DNA from 3 places in the Cupriavidus nantongensis genome. Region 3 is predicted to be linked to each of the others. Evidence: predicted binding sites of a transcription regulator. Region 3 holds the regulator's gene; each other region holds the start of a gene.
The links. The regulator FNR, encoded in region 3, switches genes on or off when oxygen is low (the NO sensors DNR and NnrR bind a similar motif). The targets are predictions, from matches to a motif close to TTGATNNNNATCAA.

Region 1 (7,136 bases), on a different contig from region 3:
CCCTGCGGCCGTTCGCGCCCGTTGATCCAGGTGATGGTGCCGCCCGCGCCCCAGCGCTCGTCGTCCGAGCGGTAGTCGGCGGCCGCTTCCACGCCCGCGATGCGCTCTTCGGTGCGGGTCAGGATCAGGCCGTTGTTGAAGCTCTGCACGTCGCCCAGCTTGGACGTGGTATAGAACAGCGCCACGCTCGCCAGCGTATTGCCCAGCGCGCCGCGCCAGCCCAGTTCATAGTTGTTGGTCTTGACCGGATCGAGGCTGGACGAATTGATATCGAAGCCGGCGCGCGCATTGCGGATCTGCAGGCCGATGTCCGGCAGCTGGAAGCCCTGGCTGAACGAGGCATAGAACTCCTGCCCCTTGACCGGCGCATAGGCTGCGCCCAGGTTGAACAGCCAGGCGCCATAGTTGACCGTGCCGCCCTTGACCGTGGCCGGGTTGCTCACGCGCGATTGCGACAGCGGCACGAAATCATCGAAGCTGGCGCTGGCGCGCTCATAGCGCAGGCCGCCCTCGGCCGACCACTGCTCGCTGAACTTGTGCTGCAGCTGGCCGAAGATGCCGCCACTGCGCGTGGTCAGCGGCGGCATGTAGGTGGCCGTGCCGATGCGGTTGAAGACCAGCCCGCCGCTGCTGTCGTAGGCGCGCGGATCGAACAGGTCCAGCGGCATGTCGCTGCGCTCCTGGTTGTAGTCGGCACCCCACAGCAGCTTGGTGGCCTTGGCCTGGCCCAGCGGCGTGCTGATGGTCAGGCGCCCGCCGAACACGTCGCTGTTCTGGCTGATCTGGTCGACATTGCCGCCGCGCGTGGCCACCGCGCGCGCATCGAACGGCGGGAAACGCGTGAAATAGTCGCGGTAGTAGAACTGGCTCGATACCGTGCTGCCGAACAGGTCCTGGTGCTGGTAGTCCAGGTTGACCACGGTATTGCGCAGCTCGTTCTGGTTGTCCAGCTGCAGGCCGCGGATCGCGCGCGCGGCGGTGGAGCCGGCCGGCGCCCGTGCCACCGACGGATCGGACGCATAGTCGGTGTTCTACTTGGCCTGGTAGCGGCTGACGCTCAGCTGCAGGCGCTGCTGGCCGTCGATGCGCCAGCCCAGCTTGCCGCTCAGGTTGTAGACGTTGGAATCGAAGAGATCGCCCTGGCTGGGCTCCGGCGCAATGCGTTGGCCTTCGGCATCGTAGGGGCTGCCGATGCGCTGCGCGCCCAGGTGGAAGGCATAGTCGATCGGTCCCTGGCTGCCGGAGAAATGCTGCTGCACGTTGGCGCTCAGCCCTTCCTTGCTCAGCCGCGTCAGCGGCGTGCCCAGCGTCACCGTGGTATCCGCGCTCGGCGGCCCGCCGGCCTGGCGCGTGGTGATCGAGATGATGCCGCCGCTGGCACCCGCGCCGTAGAGCGCGCTGCTGCCGCGCAGCACTTCGATGCGCTCGATATTGCTGGGATCGATGGTCGCCAGGTTGCGCGCCGAGTCGCGGTTGGTGTTCAGCGGGATGCCGTCGACCAGCACCAGCGCGCTGCGCCCGCGCAACGTCTGGCCGAAATCCGTCACCGTGCGGCTGGAATCGGCCATGCCCGGAATGACCTTGCTCAGCATGGTGGCAAGGTTGGTCGACCCCGTGCGCAGCTCGTCCAGCTCCTCGCGCTCGATCACCGTGACCTGCCGCATCGGGTTGACCAGGTCGCTCTTGATACGGTCGACGCGCACCTCCACGGCATTCAGGCTGCCCGCTTCCACCGACGCGGCCGGCGCCTGGGCTTGAGCTTGTGCTTGGGCCTGTGCGGCCGAGACAAGCGGCAGCGTGCCCGCGATGGCACAGATCAGCAGGGACAACGGGCGAGGACGAAGGGCGAAACGGATAGAGGTGGCCGGAAGGGTTTGCATGGTGGCTGCAGGCGCGCGCGCAGGGTTTTAATGATTTGTAACAAAACCGGGAATGATAATGATTCCTGATTGTGTTAGCAAGCGCTGGTGCGGTATAGCTTATGTTTGACAAGGCATATGGCCGTGCAGGACGCGATCGGAACCTGCCCTCGTTGCCGTGATAGAGTCGGTCGTCATTCGCTGAAGCGAGCCCTATGTCGCCGCCCTCAACCAAGCAGTGCCAGGGCGGCAGCCGCCCGAGGCGCAACGCGGGCACACCAACGACTGAGGAGCCCCCATGTTTGACCACGTCAAATTCGGAGTCAGCGACTATGCAGCCAGCAAGGCGTTCTTCCTCAAAGCGCTGGAGCCGCTCGGTGTAGCGGTGGCATCGGAGGGGCCGCCGGACTACGGTGTCGAGCTCATCGGAAGGGGCAAGGCCTCGTTATGCCTGTTCCAGACCGACGAGAAGCCCGCGCATCTGCACCTGGCGTTTGTCGCAGAGACCCGGCAGCAGGTCGACGCTTTCCATCGCGCAGCACTGGCGACCGGGGCCCGGGACAATGGCGGTCCCGGGCTGCGGCCGCACTACCACGCGAACTACTATGCGGCGTTCGTCATTGGCCCTGACGGGCACAACATCGAGGTGGTTTGTCACGCGCCCGGGGTGTAACCCTTCAGATCAACAACCTGGACGCGCCAGCCCGGCCACTTCAGATTGATGCCCGTCAAGCGTGCATCCACGTCGGCATCTACGCTGAAGAATGCGCCCCAGCTTCGATCCCGCACATCCCTTCGTCAGGAGACTCATCATGTACCAGCGCATCCTGCTCGCCGTCGATGGCAGCCGTTCTTCGGACCTGGCGCTGAGCCAGGCCATCATCATCGCCAGGGCGACCGGTGCCGAGGTCAAGGCGCTGTTCGTGGCGGACGACACCGATGTCTTCTTCGAAGCCAGCTACTTCAACCCGAAGGAACTGGTCGACAACCTCATCGCGCACGGCCGCAAGGCGCTCGATGCGGCCTCCGTCAGGCTCAGCGAGGCGGGCGTGCCGCACCTGATGCAGCTGGATGAAAAGCCCGTGGCGCCGGGCCAGATCTCGTCGACCATCGTTGCCGAGGCCGATGCCTGGAATGCCGACCTGATCGTGCTGGGCACGCACGGGCGCCGCGGGGTACGGCGCCTGCTGATGGGCAGCGTATCGGAAGGCGTGCTGGCCAAGACGAACAAGCCCGTGCTGCTGGTCCGCAGCGAAATCGAAGGCTAGCTCCGAGACTGCAGGCATGTGGCTGTGGCCAGGGAGACGTAAGAACCCGCACCAGCCGGCGGGTACGAAACCTGCAAACACATGCTGGCATCCGCACTCACCGCATCCACACCATGAAACCTGTCACGCTGATTGGCGCCCCCACCGACGTCGGAGCCGGCACGCGCGGCTGCTCGATGGGCCCGGAGGCGCTGCGCGTTGCCGGCCTGGCGCAGGCGCTGTCTCGCAACAAACTGCAGGTCGAGGACGCCGGCAACCTCGACGGCCCCGCCAACCCGTGGCAGCCGCCCCGGGACGGCCTGCGCCACCTCGACGAAGTGCTGGCGTGGAACCGTGCGGTCTATGACGCCTGCCTCGGCACCCTGCAAGCCGGCCGGCTGCCGCTGCTGATGGGTGGCGACCATTGCCTGGCGATCGGCTCGATCAGCGCCGCCGCGCGCCATTGCCGTGACACCGGCAAGACCCTGATGGTGCTGTGGCTCGACGCGCACGCCGACGCCAATATCGGCACCACCACCCCTACCGGCAACATGCATGGCATGCCCGTCGCCTGCCTGTGCGGAGACGGTCCGGCACCGCTGACCACGCTGGCCGGCGCGGCGCCGGCGGTGCAGCGCAGCGCGATCCGGCAGATCGGCATCCGCAGCGTCGATGCGGAGGAAAAGCGCCGCCTGCACGAATTGCATCTGGCGGTGTACGACATGCGCTACATCGACGAGAACGGCATGCGCCACACCATGCAGCAGGCGCTGGCCGGCATCGACGCGCAGACGCACCTGCACGTCAGCTTCGACGTGGATTTCCTGGACTGCGTGATTGCGCCCGGCGTGGGCACGACCGTGCCGGGCGGGCCGACCTATCGCGAAACCCAGCTGTGCATGGAAATGATCGCCGATACCGGCCGGCTGGCATCGCTCGACGTAATGGAACTGAACCCGGCCTGCGACGTACGCAACCAGACCGCGCAGCTGGCCGTGGACCTGGTGGAAAGCCTGTTCGGGAAATCGACGCTGTGGCGTCCGCCGCCCGGCTAAAAAGTTGCACGGTGTGCCTGTCGATACTTCAAAGCCGTGCCGTATCCGCACGCCACCCTGTCGATCAAACGCCGCAAAATCTTGTCCCCAGCGTCGCCGGGCCTCATGCGGCTTGTTGAATATCTCCGAATTACCTTGTGCCGGCGCAGCTTTCAGGACGCCGGAAACGCTGCAGCGGGAGCTGGCCGGCCGAGCAGGTAGCCTTGCAGCGCATGGCAACCGAGCTTTACCAGGATGGCCTGCTGGGCCGCGGTTTCCACCCCCTCGGCGACGATCTGCAGATTCAGCGTCCTTCCCAATGCGATGATCGCGGAAATAATGGCGGCATCCTCGCCGTTCTCGGTCAGGTCGCGCACAAAGCCGCGATCGATCTTCAGCTCGCTGGCCGGCAGGCGCTTGAGATAAAGCAGGCTCGAGTGGCCGGTACCGAAGTCGTCGATGGCAATGCGCACACCCATCGCGGCAAGGCGCTGCAGGATGGCGAGGCTCTTCTCCATATTCAGCATCGCCGTCGACTCAGTGATTTCCAGGGTGAGCGCGCACGGATCGAGCCGGTGTCGTTCGATTGCGGCGTGCACCGTACCCATCAGGCCCGGGTGGGAAAACTGTGTGGTGCTGAGGTTCACCGCCATGGTCCAGTGCCTGTGGCCGGCCGCATGCCAGCGAGCGAGCTGGGCGCAGGCCTCGTCCAGTACCCAGTTGCCGATCGGCAGCATCATGCCGGTCTTCTCGGCCAGTCCCAGAAACTGGTCCGGCGTCAGCAAGCCGTGCCGTGGATGGCGCCAGCGCAACAGTGCTTCGGCGCCGATCACTTCCGTTTCGGCGGCGGAGAACTTGGGCTGATAGTGCAGCTCCAGCTGCCTCTGATGCAGCGCGCAGCGCAAGTCTTGCGCAAGTTCCAGCTGCGCCTGGACATCGCTGTTCATCGATGCCGTAAAAAAGCACGAGGCGTCGCGCCCGGATCCCTTGGCGTGATACATCGCCGCGTCGGCATTGCGCAGCAACGTGCGCTGGTCATTGCCATCATCCGGGTAGATGGCGATGCCGATGCTGGCCGAGATGCGAAGCGCGTGGTTATCGATCTCGATCGGTTCACGCAGGTCGCCAAGTATCCGCTCGGCCAGCGCCCCGGCGTCATCTGGACCATCGACGGCCGCCAGCAGCACCACCTCGTCTCCGCCCAGCCGGCCTACGATGTTGGCCGCGCCGGCAACCGTCCAGATCCGCCTTGCCGCTTCGGCCAATACGTGGTCACCGATCTGGTGGCCAAATGAATCGTTGATGACCTTGAAGCCGTCCAGGTCGATAAACAGGACCGCCAGCCGCGTACGCAGCCGCGTTGCCGCCTGCAGCGATTGCTCGAACCGGTCTTCGAAAAGCGCACGGTTGGGGAGTTTCGTCAGCTTGTCGTGCAGGGCCAGGTAGCCCAGTTCCTGGTGCGCTGCGGCCAACGAGTTGGCCAGTACGGCAGTGCGCATTTCCATGCGCAGGTCCAGTATCGACGTCAGCAGCGCCATGGCCAGCACGCAGATCGTAATCAACAGCACCGGCATGGCGAGCTCGTCGGCAGCCAGCCCGCTGGCTGCCGCGCGGCAAACGCTGCCCAGCGGAAAGCGCGCGGCGGCCATGCCCGTGTAATGCATCGCCGCGATCGCCACGCCCATCACCACTGCCGCACCCATTCGAAGATGCACGGTATGGCGCGTGTGCTGGCGCAGACGAAAGACGATCCACAACGCCGCGCCGCAAGCCGTGACGGCGATCAGGACCGAAAGGCCGAAGAGCAGCGGATCATAGTCGATGGCGGGATCCATCCGCATCGCCGCCATGCCGGTGTAGTGCATGCCCGCGACGGCGAAGCCCATCAACAGCGCCCCCAGTCCCAACCGGTTCCATGGCAGCGTCTGGCGACTCACCAGCCGCAGCGCGAACCCGGAGGCGGCCACTGCGATCAGCAGCGAATAAGTGGTCAGGGCAATGTCGTAACCCAGCGGGATTGGCAGGCGAAATGCCAGCATGCCGACAAAATGCATGGACCAGATGCCGAGCCCCATGGCCAGTGCCCCGGCAGCCAGCCACATCTGCGCCGCATGGCCCCGCGCCACCGTCAACCGGCCAACCAGGGTGAGCGCCGTATAAGAAGCCATCGCCGCGACAAGCACGGAAAACAGTACGAGTAACTTGTCGTAGCTATGGACGAGCATCGAAGTGGAAGCGGAGACGCAGGAATGGGGGCACGGGCATGGCAGCGTGGTACCTGTGCAAAACCCGCGATTATGGCGCACAACGCGGGTCGGGTCGCCGCTCCACGTAAAACGCTAATCCGGCGCTTGCCGGGTGCGGGGCGCAACCATAGGCAGGATGGGTTGGAAGGCCGCCGTGGGTGGAGGGCAAACCGGCGTCAGGGTCCGCAAGGCGCCTCATGGCACTGGAGATGTTTGATACAACCCGTATCAAGAAAGGCCCGGCATCAGGGACTGATGCCGGGCGAAGCCAGCCGCTAGGGGAAGCGGATCTGCCATCGCAGCGTGGATTCACGCTGCCAGGTGGCGTTTGGAATTTAGCGCAACGGCGCCAGAGCGATTGCAAACGAATGTAAAGTGCAGGCGCCTGCTACCGGTGCCAGGTCGTCAAGTTCAAGGACGCCGCCATGACGAAGCTCCGATCAGGTGTTATATTGGGAGCCATCGTTTCCTAATTTGCCCGTCTGGCAGCATGACCGTACCCCAGCCACAAGTCCCCACGCGCTCGCGTTCCCGCGGCCGCCCGCGCGAGTTCAACGTCGACCAGGCGCTGGATCGGGCTGTGCGCGTGTTCAGCGAACACGGTTACCACGGCGCTTCTATCTCCGACCTGACCCGCGCCATGCGTCTCGCCCAGGGCAGTCTCTACAAGGCGTTCAAGGACAAGCAATCGCTGTTCCTGGCGGCGTTCGATCGCTACCGCGCGCAGCGGTCGGAGAAGCTGCACCGGGC
Region 2 (7,136 bases), 2.1 Mb from region 3:
TCGCCTCGGCCTTCGCGCCAGACTTCCAGTGGCTGCTGCTGTTGCGCTTCCTGACCGGCATCGGCGTCGGCGGCACCCTGCCGGTCGACTACACCATGATGGCCGAGTTCCTGCCGTCGGACCGGCGCGGCCGCTGGCTGGTGCTGCTGGAGTCGTTCTGGGCGGTCGGCACCATCCTGCTGGCGATCCTGGCGCTGATCGCGGTGTCGCGCGGCAATGATGCGTGGCGGCTGATCTTCCTGGTCACCGGCATCCCGGCGCTGGTGGGCGTGGTGTTCCGCTTCTTCGTGCCCGAGTCGCCGCTCTACCTCAATAAATCAGGGCGCTCGGACGAGGCCCGCGCGGTGCTGCAGCGAGTGGCGGCAGCCAACCGCGTGTCGGTGGAGATCGGCGCGCTGCAGCCGCAGAAGATGGAGCGCAAATCGGTGTTCGCGCTGTTCGCCGCCGGTTGCCGGCGCCGCACCATCTGCCTTCTGGCGGCGTGGATGCTGATCTCGATCGCCTATTACGGGGTCTTCGTCTACCTGCCGGTCAAGCTGGCGGGCCAGGGCTTCGGCTTCATGCGTGGCCAGGTGTTCCTGATCGTGCTGGCGCTGGTGCAGCTGCCCGGCTTCGCGCTGGCCGCGCATGGGGTCGAGCGCTGGGGCCGCAAGCCGACGCTGATCGGCTTCCTGCTGCTGAGCGCGGCGGGCTGCATGCTGTACAGCCTGGGCCAGTCGCCGGCGCTGGTGATCGGCTCGACCCTGCTGATGAGCTTCTCGCTGCTCGGCACCTGGGGCGCGCTGTACGCCTTCACGCCCGAGGTGTACCCGACCGACCTGCGCGCCAGCGGCATGGGCACCGCGGGGGCAATGGCGCGCTTCGGCGGCCTGTTCGCCCCGTCGATCGTCGCGCCGATCATGGCCAGCCAGTTCACGCTGGCGCTGGCGCTGCTGTCCTCGTTCCTGGCCGTGGCGGCGCTGGCCATCTTCCTGGTCGATATCGAGTCGAAGGACCGCGCGCTCGACTAGCCGAAGGCGCTACGGGGCAACCGCAGGGCAACCACGGGGCAACCGCGGGGCCGCTGCCGGGCGCGGCGGCCCGCTTCCATTACAATCCGGCTGCAACGGCGCGGCGCGCGAGCCCCAACCGGCCTCGCGCGCCCGCTTCACTCGCCATCCCGCCGAGCCCTCGCCGCCAGCCATGAAACAAGACCCGCGCTTTCCCAACCTCTTCATCCTCGACCACCCGCTGATCCAGCACAAGCTCTCGCACATGCGCGACAAGGAAACGTCGACGCGCACGTTCCGCGAGCTGCTGCGCGAGATCACGCTGCTGATGGGCTACGAGATCACCCGCAACCTGCCGCTGACCACGCGCCGCATCGAGACCCCGCTGGTCGAGCTGGACGCGCCGGTAATCGCCGGCAAGAAGCTGACCATCGTGCCGGTGCTGCGCGCGGGCGTGGGCATGAGCGACGGCCTGGTCGAGCTGATTCCGTCGGCGCGCATCGGCCATATCGGCGTGTACCGCGACGAGCAGCACCGCCCGGTGGAATACCTGGTGCGCCTGCCGGCGCTGGAAGATCGCAGCTTTATCCTGTGCGATCCCATGGTCGCCACCGGCTATTCGGCGGCGCACGCGGTGGAGGTGCTCAAGCGCCGCGGCGTCAAGGACGAGGCCATCACCTTCGTCGCGCTGGTGGCCGCGCCCGAGGGCGTGGAAGTGTTCCAGAAGGCGCACCCGGGGGTGAAGCTGTTCGTCGCCTCGCTCGACAGCCACCTGGATGCCGATGCGTATATCGTGCCCGGGCTGGGCGATGCCGGCGACCGGCTGTTCGGCACCAAGAACTGACGGCACGGACGCGGGCTGGCCGGCGCTTGACCGGCCTCAATAGCCCGCCCGATGCGGCTCCCTACACTGGCGGCAAGCGCCGGCGAGACCTCGCCGCGCGCCAGCGTCCACACATAAAGGGAGCCACGCATGGAAGCCTTCAAGATCCTGTTCAGTACCAGCACCGGGCTGATGAGCCTGGGCGTGATCGTCTTCATCATCGGCATGGGCTGGTTCTTCGCCCGCATGTTCGCGCGCAAGATGCGCGAGGATGCTGAAGCGGCGAAGGCGCGCGACGCGGCGCAGCGGCGCTGACGCCCATGCATGACCGCCGGTGTACTCCCTCTCCCGCCTGCGGGAGAGGTGAGCAAACCGCGGGCAAGCTTGAACCGCCCTTACTTCTTCTTCCCCAACAAACTCCCCAGCACGCCCCGAATCAACTCGCGCCCGACCTGCGAGCCGACCGTGCGCGCGGCCGACTTGGCCATCGATTCCAGGATCGAATCGCCGCGGCCGCTCTTGCCGGTGCCCTTGGTCAGCGTGCCGAAGATTTCGCCGGCGGTGCCCAGCCAGCCGCTGTCCTGTTCGCCCGCGGGCTGGCCGGCCGGCGCGCCGGCCTTGCCGCCATTCGCCACCGTCGGCACGCTGCCGCGCAGCTTTTCATAGGCGGATTCGCGGTCGACGGTCTTCTCATAAGTGCCGGCCACCAGCGAGTTGGCGATCAGCTGCTTGCGCTCGTCCTCCGTCGCCGGGCCGATGCGGCTGCCGGGCGCCAGCACCCAGGCGCGCTCGGTCACGCACGGCGTGCCTTTGGCGTCGAGGAACGACACCAGCGCCTCGCCCACGCCCAGCTCGCCGATGGCGGTTTCCAGGTCCAGCTTGGGGTTGGCGCGCATGGTCGTGGCCGCCACCTTGACCGCCTTCTGGTCGCGCGGGGTGAAGGCGCGCAGCGCGTGCTGCACGCGGTTGCCCAGCTGCCCCAGCACCGTGTCCGGAATATCGACCGGGTTCTGCGTGACGAAGTACACGCCCACGCCCTTGGAGCGCACCAGCCGCACCACCTGCTCGATCTTGTCGAGCAGCGCCTTGGGCGCGTCGTTGAACAGCAGGTGGGCCTCGTCGAAGAAGAACACCAGCTTGGGCTTGTCGAGGTCGCCGGCCTCCGGCAGCTTCTCGAACAGTTCGGACAGCATCCACAGCAGGAAGGTCGCGTACAGCCGCGGCGAGTTCATCAGCTTGTCGGCGGCCAGGATATTGACCACGCCCTGGCCCTTGTCGGTCTGGATGAAGTCTTCCAGGTTCAGCATGGGCTCGCCGAAGAAGACGTCGCCGCCCTGCGATTCCAGCGCGATCAGCCCGCGCTGGATCGCGCCGACCGAGGCCGCCGAGATATTGCCGTATTCGGTGGTGAACTGGCTGGCGTTGTCGCCGACGTACTGCAGCATCGCGCGCAGGTCCTTGGCGTCGAGCAGCAGCAGGCCGTTGGCGTCGGCAATGCGGAACACCAGGTTCAGCACGCCCTGCTGGGTGTCGTTCAGCTCCAGCATGCGCGACAGCAGCAGCGGCCCCATGTGCGAGACCGTGGCGCGCACCGGGTGGCCCTTCTCGCCGAACACGTCCCACAGCGCGGTCGGGCAGCCGCCCCAGACCGGCTCGGGCAGGTTCAGGTCGGCGAGCCGCTGCTTGAGCTTGTCCGACGGCTGGCCGGGCTGCGAAATGCCGGTCAGGTCACCTTTGACATCCGCCATGAACACCGGCACCCCCAGGCGCGAGAACCCCTGCGCCAGCGTCTGCAGCGTGACAGTCTTGCCGGTGCCGGTGGCGCCGGTGATCAGCCCGTGCCGGTTGCCCATCTGCGGCAGCAGCACCAGTTCATGTTCGGCATTCTTGGCGATGAGGATGGGGTCGGCCATGATGTTCCTGGATTGCGTGAGGGTCGATTGGGACTCGATTGGGACTCGATTGGGAGTCGAGTGGGAGTCGAGTGGGTCCGGGCGGCGCGGGCAGGCCCGCGTGATAAAATCCTGGGCTGATTATAGCCAGCCGCCAGGCATATCCGTCACCTGGCGCGCGCCGCGCGGCCACCTTTTCGAGGCAGCCGCGGCGCGCCTGGCGACCCCGCACAACATCACCGCAGATCACCGCATTCCGCTTCGGAGAGAATCATGGCCGGTCACTCGAAATGGGCCAATATCAAACACAAGAAAGCCGCCGCAGACGCCAAGCGCGGCAAGATCTGGACCCGCCTGATCAAGGAAATCACCGTGGCCGCCAAGCTCGGCGGCGGTGATCCCGACTCCAACCCGCGCCTGCGCCTGTCGATGGACAAGGCCATGGACGCCAACATGCCCAAGGACAACATCCAGCGCGCGATCCAGCGCGGCGTGGGTGGCCTGGAAGGCGTGAACTACGAGGAAATCCGCTACGAAGGCTACGGCCTGAGCGGCGCCGCGATCATCGTCGACTGCCTCACCGACAACCGCACCCGCACCGTGGCCGAAGTGCGCCACGCGTTTTCCAAGCACGGCGGCAACATGGGCACCGAGGGTTCGGTGGCGTTCATGTTCACCCACTGCGGCCAGTTCCTGTTCGCACCCGGCACGCCGGAAGACAAGCTGATGGAAGCCGCGCTCGAAGCCGGCGCCGACGATGTCGTCACCAACGACGACGGCTCGATCGAAGTCACCTGCCCGCCCAACGATTTTTCCGCGGTCAAGGCCGCGCTGGAAGCCGCCGGCTTCAAGGCCGAAGTTGCCGACGTGGTGATGAAGCCGCAGAACGAAGTCAGCTTCAGCGGCGACGACGCGGTCAAGATGCAGAAACTGCTCGACGCCCTGGAAAACCTGGACGACGTGCAGGAAGTCTTCACCAACGCGGTAATCGAAGACTAAAACGGTAACAAGCTCCCCAACGGCGGCAGCCCGGCTTTCAGGACCCAGCTGCCGCCTTTTTGCATGCGTTTCTTTTCTGGCAGTGGATCATGAAAGTATTGGTTGTCGGCTCGGGTGGACGTGAACACGCGCTGGCCTGGAAATTGGCCCAGTCGCCCAAGGTGCAGGTGGTGTACGTCGCGCCGGGAAACGGCGGAACCGCGCTCGACAAGCGCCTGCAGAATGTTCCGCTGACCGATCCCGAGGTCATCGCGGCGTTTGCCGAGCGCGAAGGCGTGGCCTTTACCGTGGTCGGCCCCGAGGCCCCGCTGGCCGCCGGCATCGTCGACATCTTCCGCGCCAAGGGGCTGCGCATCTTCGGCCCGACCCAGGCCGCCGCGCAGCTGGAGTCGTCCAAGGATTTCGCCAAGGCCTTCATGCAGCGCCACGGCATTCCCACCGCCGCCTACCAGACCTTCGCCGACGCCGCCCAGGCGCACGCCTACATCGACGCGCAGGGCGCGCCGATCGTGATCAAGGCCGACGGCCTGGCCGCGGGCAAGGGCGTGGTGGTGGCGATGACGCTGGAAGAAGCGCACCAGGCCGTCGACATGATGCTGGAGGGCAACAAGCTGGGCGACGCCGGCGCGCGCGTGGTGATCGAAGAGTTCCTGGAAGGCGAGGAAGCCAGCTTTATCGTGCTGGTAGACGGCAAGAACGTGCTGGCGCTGGCCACCAGCCAGGACCACAAGCGCCTGCTCGACGCCGACGCCGGCCCCAACACCGGCGGCATGGGCGCGTACTCGCCGGCGCCGGTGGTCACGCCGGCGCTGCATGCGCGCGCGCTGCGCGAGATCATCCTGCCGACGGTGCGCGGCATGGAAAAGGACGGCATCCCGTACACCGGCTTCCTGTACGCCGGCCTGATGATCGACCAGGATGGCAACCCCAAGACGCTGGAATTCAACTGCCGCATGGGCGATCCGGAAACCCAGCCGATCCTGGCGCGCCTGAAGACCGACCTGGTCGACGTGATGGAAGCCGCCGTCTCGGGCAAGCTCGACAGCATCGAGCTGGACTGGGACCGGCGCACCGCGCTGGGCGTGGTGATGGCCGCCCACGGCTATCCCGACGACCCGCGCAAGGGCGATGCCATCACCGGCATCCCCGCCGAAACCGACGACAGCGTGACCTTCCACGCCGGCACCACGCTCAAGGACGGCACCCTGCTGACCTCGGGCGGGCGCGTGCTGTGCGTGGTCGGCCTGGCCGACACCGTCAAGGCCGCGCAGCGCGCCGCCTATGCCGCGGTCGAGCAGATCCGCTTCGACGGCATGCAGTACCGCACCGACATCGGCTACCGCGCCATCAAGCGCTGACGCGCCGCCCGCGGCGGCCGTGGCGACCGCTTCCGGCGACCAACAGGCCGCCCAGCCGGTACAATCGTGACAATGCTGTGACGCAACCGGCAGCCGACTGGCTGCCGGCGTGCCATCCGGCCGGTCCATTCGTCGGTTTATCCGATTCAGCCCACCATGATCGATTCCCAGGCAGTCCGTGCCTATCTGCTCGGTCTGCAAGACCGCATCACCGATGCCATCGGTGCCATCGACGGCCAGCCGTTCCTGACCGACGCCTGGGAGAAACCGCCCACCGAACGCCTGCGCGGCAGCGGCCGCACCCGCATCCTCGAAGGCGGCGCGGTGATGGAGCGCGCCGGCGTGGGCTTCTCGCATGTCAGCGGCGACACCCTGCCGCCGTCGGCCACGGCCAACCGGCCGGAACTGGCCGGGCGTAGCTTCGAAGCCATGGGCGTGTCGCTGGTGTTCCATCCGCGCAATCCCCATGTGCCGACGGTGCATATGAACGTGCGCTGCTTCCTCGCGCTCAAGCCGGGGGCGGAGCCGGTCTGGTGGTTCGGCGGCGGCATGGACCTGACGCCCTACTACGGCAACGCCGGCGACTGCAGCCACTTCCACCGCACCTGCCAGCAGGCGCTGGCGCCGTTCGGCGACGAACTGTATCCGCGCTTCAAGCAGTGGTGCGACGAGTATTTCTTCCTGAAGCACCGCAACGAAGCGCGCGGCGTCGGCGGCATCTTCTTCGACGACTTCTCCGCGCTCGGCTTCGAGCGCAGCTTCGCCATGATGCAGGCGGTCGGCGACGCCTTCCTGGAGGCCTACCTGCCGATCCTGCAGTCGCGCAAGGACACCCCCTACGGCGAGCGCGAACGCGCCTTCCAGGCCTACCGGCGCGGGCGCTACGTCGAGTTCAACCTGGTGTTCGACCGCGGCACGCTGTTCGGCCTCCAATCGGGCGGACGAGCCGAATCCATCCTGATGTCGATGCCGCCGCTGGCGGCCTGGCGCTATGACTGGCAACCGGAGCCGGGCAGCCCCGAAGCGGCGCTGTACACCGATTTCCTGCCGGCGCGCGACTGGGCCTGACGGCTGA
Region 3 (7,136 bases):
ACCAATGCGGTGATCTTCGCCTTCGGCGGCAGCGCGCTGTTCGCCACGTCGTACTACGTGGTCCAGCGCACCTGCCAGGCGCGCCTGTTCTGCGGCCCGCTGGCCGCGTTCACGTTCTGGGGCTGGCAGCTGGTCATCGTCGCGGCCGCCATCACGCTGCCGCTGGGCATCACCACCTCCAAGGAGTACGCCGAACTCGAATGGCCCATCGACCTGCTGATCACCGCGGTCTGGGTGGCCTACGCCATCGTGTTTTTCGGCACCATCGTCAAGCGCAAGACCCGGCATATCTACGTCGCGAACTGGTTCTTCGGCGCCTACATCCTGACCATCGCGCTGCTGCATATCGTCAACAACATCGAGATGCCGGTGTCGTTGTGGAAGTCCTACTCGGCCTACGCCGGCGTGCAGGACGCGATGATCCAGTGGTGGTACGGCCATAACGCGGTCGGCTTCTTCCTGACCACCAGCTTCCTGGGCATGATGTACTACTTCATTCCCAAGCAGGCCGAGCGCCCGATCTTTTCCTACCGCCTGTCCATCGTCCACTTCTGGGCGCTGAACTTCACCTACATGTGGGCCGGCCCGCACCACCTGCAGTACACCGCGCTGCCCGACTGGGCGCAGTCGCTCGGCATGGTGTTCTCGCTGATCCTGCTGGCGCCCTCCTGGGGCGGCATGATCAACGGCATCATGACCCTGTCGGGTGCCTGGCACAAGCTGCGCACCGACCCGATCCTGAAGTTCCTGGTGGTGGCGCTGTCGTTCTACGGCATGTCCACGTTCGAAGGCTCGATGATGTCGATCAAGACCGTCAACGCGCTGTCGCACTACACCGACTGGACCATCGGCCACGTGCACTCCGGCGCGCTGGGCTGGGTCGCGATGATCTCGATCGGTTCGCTGTACTACCTGATCCCGCGGCTGTTCGGCGAGAAGCAGATGTACAGCGTGCGCCTGATTGAATGGCACTTCTGGATCGCGACCATCGGCGTGGTGCTGTATATCGCCTCGATGTGGATCGCGGGTGTGATGGAAGGCCTGATGTGGCGCGCCACGCAGCCGGACGGCACGCTGACCTACGCCTTCGTCGAAGCGGTCAAGGCCAAGTATCCGTTCTATCTGATTCGCCTGCTGGGTGGCATGTGCTTCCTGTCCGGCATGCTGTTGATGGCCTACAACATCGCCAAGACCATCGTCGGCAAGCCCGCCATCGATGCGCCGATTCCGGCCAGCATCGCCGCCTCCGCCCACTGATCAATCCAGGATAGAAAGATGTCCGACAAACAACGCTTCTTTTCCCACGAAACGCTGGAGAAGAACATCGGCTGGCTGATCATCTGCACGATCCTCGTGGTCAGTATCGCGGGTCTGGTCCAGATCGTGCCGCTGTTCTTCCAGCACTCCACCACCGAGCCGGATCCGGGCATCACGCCGTATTCGCCGCTGCGGCTGATGGGGCGCGATATCTATATCCGCGAAGGCTGCGTCGGCTGCCACTCGCAGCAGGTGCGCACGCTGCAGGCCGAAACCGAACGCTACGGCCATTACTCCACCGCCGGTGAATCGGTCTACGATCATCCGTTCCTGTGGGGCTCCAAGCGTACCGGCCCCGACCTGGCGCGCGTGGGCGGACGCTACTCCGACGACTGGCAGCGCATCCACCTGCGCAACCCGCGCGACGTGGTGCCGGAATCCGTGATGCCGTCGTACCCGTGGCTGGAGAAGGCCGTGCTGCCAACCAACGATATCCAGGCGCGCATGCGTGCGCTGGTCAAGCTGGGCGTGCCGTACACCGACGCCGACATCGCCAAGGCGCCGGAAGAGCTGAAAGGCAAGACCGAGGAAGACGCGCTGGTCGCCTACCTGCAGGGCCTGGGCACCAACCGCCGCAACGTGCGCGTCGATGCCGCAGCCGCGGTACCGAAGGAGTAAGCCATGGCCATGATCACCGCCATCGCGACCGTCGTGTCGATGGTCGTATTCCTCGGCATCTGCTGGTGGGCCTGGTCCGCCGGCCGCCAGGCCGCCAACCGCGAATCCGCCATGCTGCCGTTCGCGCTGCCTGACGAAACTACGACAACATCGAGCCGGAACACCTAGCCATGAGCGATTTCATTTCCGATTTCTGGAGTTACTACATTGCCGCCATCGCGCTCATCGGCATCGTCTGGTGCGTATGGCTGCTGTTCTCCCAACGCAAGATCACCAAGACCCCCGGCGGCACGGAAGATACCGGCCATGTCTGGGATGGCGACCTGCGTGAGCTGAACAACCCGCTGCCGCGCTGGTGGATGTGGATGTTCCTGCTGGCCTGCATTTTCGGCCTGGCCTATCTGGTGCTGTATCCCGGCCTGGGCTCGTACGCCGGCGTGCTGAAGTTCTCCACGCAGGGCGAACTGGCCGCGCATCGCGCGGCGCAGGAACGCATGCAGAACGAGATCTACGGCAAGTACCTGAAGATGGACATCAAGCAGGTGGCCGCCGACCCGCAGGCGCGCGAGATCGGCCAGCGCCTGTTCCTGAACTACTGCGCGCAGTGCCATGGCTCGGACGCGCGCGGCAGCCGCGGCTTTCCCAACCTGACCGACAGCGACTGGCTGTACGGCGGCGATCCCGAGACCATCAGCCAGACCATCACCAAGGGCCGCAACGGCGTGATGCCGCCGTTCGGCGCGGTCATCGATGCCAAGCAGGCGGGCGACGTGGCGCAGTATGTGCGTTCGCTGTCCGGGCTGTCGTCGGATCCGATCCGCGTGTCGCGCGGCGAAGGCGCGTTCAAGACCACCTGCGTGGCCTGCCACGGCGCCGGCGGCAAGGGCAACCAGGCGCTCGGTGCGCCGAACCTGTCGGATAACGTCTGGCTCTATGGCAGCTCGGAAGCCAGCATCGTCGAGGCCATCCTGAAGGGCCACAACAACCACATGCCGGCACACGAGGAAATCCTGACGCCCGAACGCATCCGCATGCTGACTGCCTATGTGTGGGGACTGTCCAATACGGGAGGCGGAGCCGGGCAATGATCGACGACTCATGTGAGCGAGCGCTCGAGGCTCGCGGGAGAACTCGCCCATGAATGCGCCCGGGACCGAAGAAGTGGCCCGGGCGGCCGACCTGCAACGGTCGGCCGCTGCGCCGGGCGAGACCTCGGAAGAAACCCTTTACGAGGTCCGCCGCAAAATCTATCCGCGCTCGGTGAAGGGCGCGTTCTCCAGCTGGCGGGTCTGGCTGGTGATCCTGACCCAGCTGATCTACTACGGCACGCCCTGGCTCCAGTGGAACGGACGCCAGGCCGTGCTGTTTGACCTTGGCGAGCGCAAGTTCTATATCTTCGGGCTGGTGCTGTGGCCGCAGGATGTCATCTACCTGACCGTGCTGCTGGTCATCTCCGCGCTGGCGCTGTTCCTGTTCACGGCGATCGCGGGACGGCTGTTCTGCGGCTACGCGTGTCCGCAGACGGTCTATACCGAGATCTTCATGTGGATCGAGCGGCGGGTCGAAGGCGACCGCATCGCCCGCATCCGCCTCGACGGCGATCCGTGGAGCCTGCGCAAGTTCCGCATCAAGGCGACCAAGCATTTCCTGTGGGTGCTGATCGCACTGTGGACCGGTTTCACCTTCATCGGCTACTTTGCGCCGATCCGCGAGCTGGGCGGCGAGGTGCTGGCGCTGACGCTGGGCCCCTGGCAGGCGTTCTGGATGCTGTTCTACGCGTTCGCCACGTGGGGCAACGCAGGCTTCATGCGCGAGCAGGTGTGCAAGTACATGTGTCCCTACGCGCGTTTCCAGAGCGTGATGGTGGACCGCGACACCTATGTCGTGACCTATGACGTTGGCCGCGGCGAGCCGCGCGGCAGCCGCTCGCGCAAGACCGACCATCACCAGGTCGGGCTTGGCGATTGCGTCAACTGCAGCATCTGCGTGCAGGTGTGCCCGACCGGCATCGACATCCGCGATGGCCTGCAGTACGAGTGCATCGGCTGCGGTGCCTGCATCGACGCCTGCAACCAGGTCATGGACAAGATGGACTACCCGCGCGGGCTGATCCGGTACACCTCGGAGAACGCGATGCGCAAGGGCCTGTCCGCCGCGGCATCGCGCAAGCGCCTGCTGCGTCCGCGCGTCATCATCTACTCGGTGATCTGGGTGGCGCTGCTGGCGGGTTTCATGGCGTCGATCATGCTGCGCACGCCGCTGAAGGTCGACATCATCCGCGACCGCGGTGCGCTGGGCCGGGAGGTGGAGGGGCGCTGGATCGAGAACGTCTATCGGCTGCAGCTGATCAACACCACCGAAGCGCCGATGCAGATCCGCGTGCGCGCCGACAGCGATGAACTGAAGGGCCTGACGGTCGAATACGACAAGCAGGCCGAATCGCTGGCGCCGACTTCCAACCGGCTGCTGCCGATCCGCATCCGCGTGCCGATCGAGGCAGCCACGCAGGGCACGCACAAGATCAACGTAACCGTAACGAGCGAAGGCACGGAGCAGGGGCATGCCGAAATCCGGCAATCCACCAGTTTTATCGTGCCGCGCGATTTGTAAAGCTGGACGACTCTGGCGTAGTCGCCAGGACGAAGGGGGCAAGATGAGTCAGCAAGGCAATCCGTGGTGGAAGGAACCGTGGCCGTGGCTGCTGATGGCCGGTCCGCTGGTGGCCATGGTGGCGTGCGGCGTGACGATCTGGCTGGCGTCGGCGCACCCTGACCTGCCGGTGCAGGGCGCGACGCGGCATGGCCTGGTGGTCGAGAAGGCGGAAGCAGTGGCGCCCAGGTCCGCGGCAGCGAGGCAGCCATGAGGTTGCGCTGGCTAATGTGGGTGCTGTGGCCGGGCTTCCTGATGGCGGGCCTGGCGACGGCGACGGTTTTTTCCGTCGTCGATCCGGGCGACCTGAAATTCTTCGGCCACCCGATCGAATCGTCGCGCGAGTCGGTCTATACCGTTAGCTTCCTGCTGGCGTGGGTGTTCTGCGCGTTGTCCAGCGGGCTGACGCTGTACACCATGCCGACGCGGCTGGCGGATACGGACGAACTGGAATAGGGAAGGACCACCGGGAAGGACCACCGCATTGCCGGCGCCGCAGGCGGTGCGGCAATGCCGCGGTGGCTCAGCAGCTACGGCTGTAGAGTTGCTTGATGCCGTCGATGTCGATCAGCTTGACATGCCGCTGGCGGATCTGGATCAGCCCGGCCTCGGCAAAGCGCGAGAACAGCCGGCTGACGGTCTCGAGCTTCAGCCCGAGGTAGCTGCCGATCTCTTCGCGGCTCATGCGCATCACGAACTCGGACGCCGAATAACCGCGCGCCGACAGCCGCTCCGACAGGTTGATCAGGAAGGCGGCGAGGCGTTCCTCGGCGCGCATCGAGCCGAGCGTGACCAGCATCAACTGGTCGTGCGTGATTTCCTTGCCCATCAGGCGCAGGAACTGCTGCTGCAGCGAAGGCAGGTCGGACGACAGCGTCTGCAGATCGTTCATGCGGACCACGCATACCTCGGTGTCTTCGAGCGCGGTCGCATCGGATGCATGCTGCATCTCGCCCAGGCCGTCGAGGCCGACGATTTCGCCGGGCAGGTGGAAGCCGGTAATCTGCGAGCGTCCGTCTTCGGTGGTGACATGCGTCTTGAGCGTACCGAAGCGGATGGCGTAGACCGCGGTGAGCGGGTCGCCCATGCGGTAAAGGGTTTCCCCCTTGTGCACGCGGATGCGTTCCTGCACCAGCGTGTCGATCTTGGCAAGGTCTTGCTGCGACATGCCAACCGGAAGGCACAGCTGTCCCATCGCACAGGTGGAGCAGCGGGGCGACATCTCGGTAATGGGGATGGAAGTGAGCAATTGGAACCTGCTAGAAATGGCAGCGGGGCACGATATGGACATTTTACCGTGCGATGTGATCCGGCAGGGAGACAGAATTGACATTTGGAGTATTGATCAGCGTTTTCCTGCTCGCCCTGCTGGGCGGGGTGCATTGCGCCGCCATGTGCGGCGGGGTGGCGCTGGCCGTGGAGCAGCGGCGCGGCAAGGCAGCGCCGATTGCGGTGGTGCGCAGCCGGACTGCCTGGCTTGGCGAGTTATTGGTGATGCACTTTGGCCGGATCAGCACCTATATGCTGCTCGGTGCCGCGCTGGGCGCCGCCGGCGCCACGGCCTGGAAGCAGGATTACCTGCCGGTGCAGCGCTGGCTGTTCGGTGCCGGCAGCCTGATGCTGCTGTGGTCCGGATGGCGCCTGCTGCGTGGCAGTCCCTTTACCGTGGCCTGGCTGGAGCGGCTGGCGGCGCGTGCCGGCACGGCGCTGGCCGGCCGGCTCGGCGGCCTCGCCGGCGCGTTGCCGGCCTTCGTGCGGGCGCGCGGCGGGCTGGCCCGGCGTTATGGCGTGGGCCTGGCCTGGGGGCTGGTACCGTGCGGCATGGTCTACGGAGCCCTGACGCTGGCGCTGCTGGCAGGCAATGCCGGCTCGGGGGCGCTGGTGATGGGCGTGTTCGGGCTGGGCACGCTGCCGAACCTGCTGGTGCTGTCAGGGCTGTCCGGTTACCTGAGGCTGTGGTCGCGGCGACCGGGCGTGCGCTGGGGAGCGGGCCTTGCCGTGATGGCGTTTGGCGGTCTGGGCATCGCGCGAGCGGTGCTGCTGCCACATTCGCTGGCGGAACAGGGCTTTTGCCTGGTGTTTTGATGCCGCACGCCGCATCAAGCGGCGCCAGGACCCCGCGCAAGCCGGATGATGGTTGCAGGCGGAGGCGGGAATGCCATACAATCGCCAGCATTGCGGTATCGCGCGGAGTCAGACAGGCTGCGGTAAGCAGCGGCGAACAGCGCCTGGCGGCCTTCCTATCAGAAGGCGCGCTCGGGATGCGGGAAGCGGAAGGCTTTCGATGAGCGCCAGTCCCCGCGGTCCATCCGGTTCAAAAGATCTGGTTCAAAAGTCCGGTTGGCGCTGCGGCGTGGTAGATGCCGGCCTTGCTCCCGATACCCGTATTTTCTTGCGTCCGAGGCGTTCAGTTCGCCGACCGCGATGTCCGTTTGTGCGGACGAGCGACGCAAGAGGTTCGCTGGCCGATCCATGACGGCATGCGGACGATCTCCTGCCGGAAGCCCCGGCAACTCGATGCAAAGAAAGGGAAGTGCACGGCCTGGGTACGG

Region 1: the regulator FNR is predicted to act here: its motif matches at 2,578-2,591, upstream of A2G96_RS27390 (universal stress protein).
Region 2: the regulator FNR is predicted to act here: its motif matches at 1,860-1,873, upstream of A2G96_RS32220 (DUF3149 domain-containing protein).

The regions. Positions count from the first base shown of each region.
Region 1 covers NZ_CP014845.1:1,416,194-1,423,329, forward strand. Annotated here, with positions in the region: partial or broken gene A2G96_RS27380 (TonB-dependent receptor) at 1-1,880, opposite strand, end outside; gene A2G96_RS27385 (VOC family protein) at 2,158-2,532, shown strand; gene A2G96_RS27390 (universal stress protein) at 2,672-3,127, shown strand; gene rocF (arginase) at 3,241-4,161, shown strand; gene A2G96_RS27400 (putative bifunctional diguanylate cyclase/phosphodiesterase) at 4,314-6,365, opposite strand; gene A2G96_RS27405 (TetR/AcrR family transcriptional regulator) at 6,877-7,136, shown strand, end outside.
Region 2 covers NZ_CP014844.1:1,173,480-1,180,615, reverse strand. Annotated here, with positions in the region: gene A2G96_RS05345 (MFS transporter) at 1-1,010, shown strand, start outside; gene upp (uracil phosphoribosyltransferase) at 1,183-1,833, shown strand; gene A2G96_RS32220 (DUF3149 domain-containing protein) at 1,963-2,127, shown strand; gene A2G96_RS05335 (helicase HerA-like C-terminal domain-containing protein) at 2,208-3,725, opposite strand; gene A2G96_RS05330 (YebC/PmpR family DNA-binding transcriptional regulator) at 3,978-4,703, shown strand; gene purD (phosphoribosylamine--glycine ligase) at 4,793-6,061, shown strand; gene hemF (oxygen-dependent coproporphyrinogen oxidase) at 6,218-7,129, shown strand.
Region 3 covers NZ_CP014844.1:3,249,646-3,256,781, reverse strand. Annotated here, with positions in the region: gene ccoN (cytochrome-c oxidase, cbb3-type subunit I) at 1-1,257, shown strand, start outside; gene ccoO (cytochrome-c oxidase, cbb3-type subunit II) at 1,276-1,935, shown strand; gene A2G96_RS15025 (cbb3-type cytochrome oxidase subunit 3) at 1,939-2,103, shown strand; gene ccoP (cytochrome-c oxidase, cbb3-type subunit III) at 2,106-3,023, shown strand; gene ccoG (cytochrome c oxidase accessory protein CcoG) at 3,073-4,545, shown strand; gene A2G96_RS15010 (FixH family protein) at 4,589-4,798, shown strand; gene A2G96_RS15005 (hypothetical protein) at 4,795-5,040, shown strand; gene fnr (fumarate/nitrate reduction transcriptional regulator Fnr) at 5,108-5,833, opposite strand; gene A2G96_RS14995 (sulfite exporter TauE/SafE family protein) at 5,911-6,669, shown strand.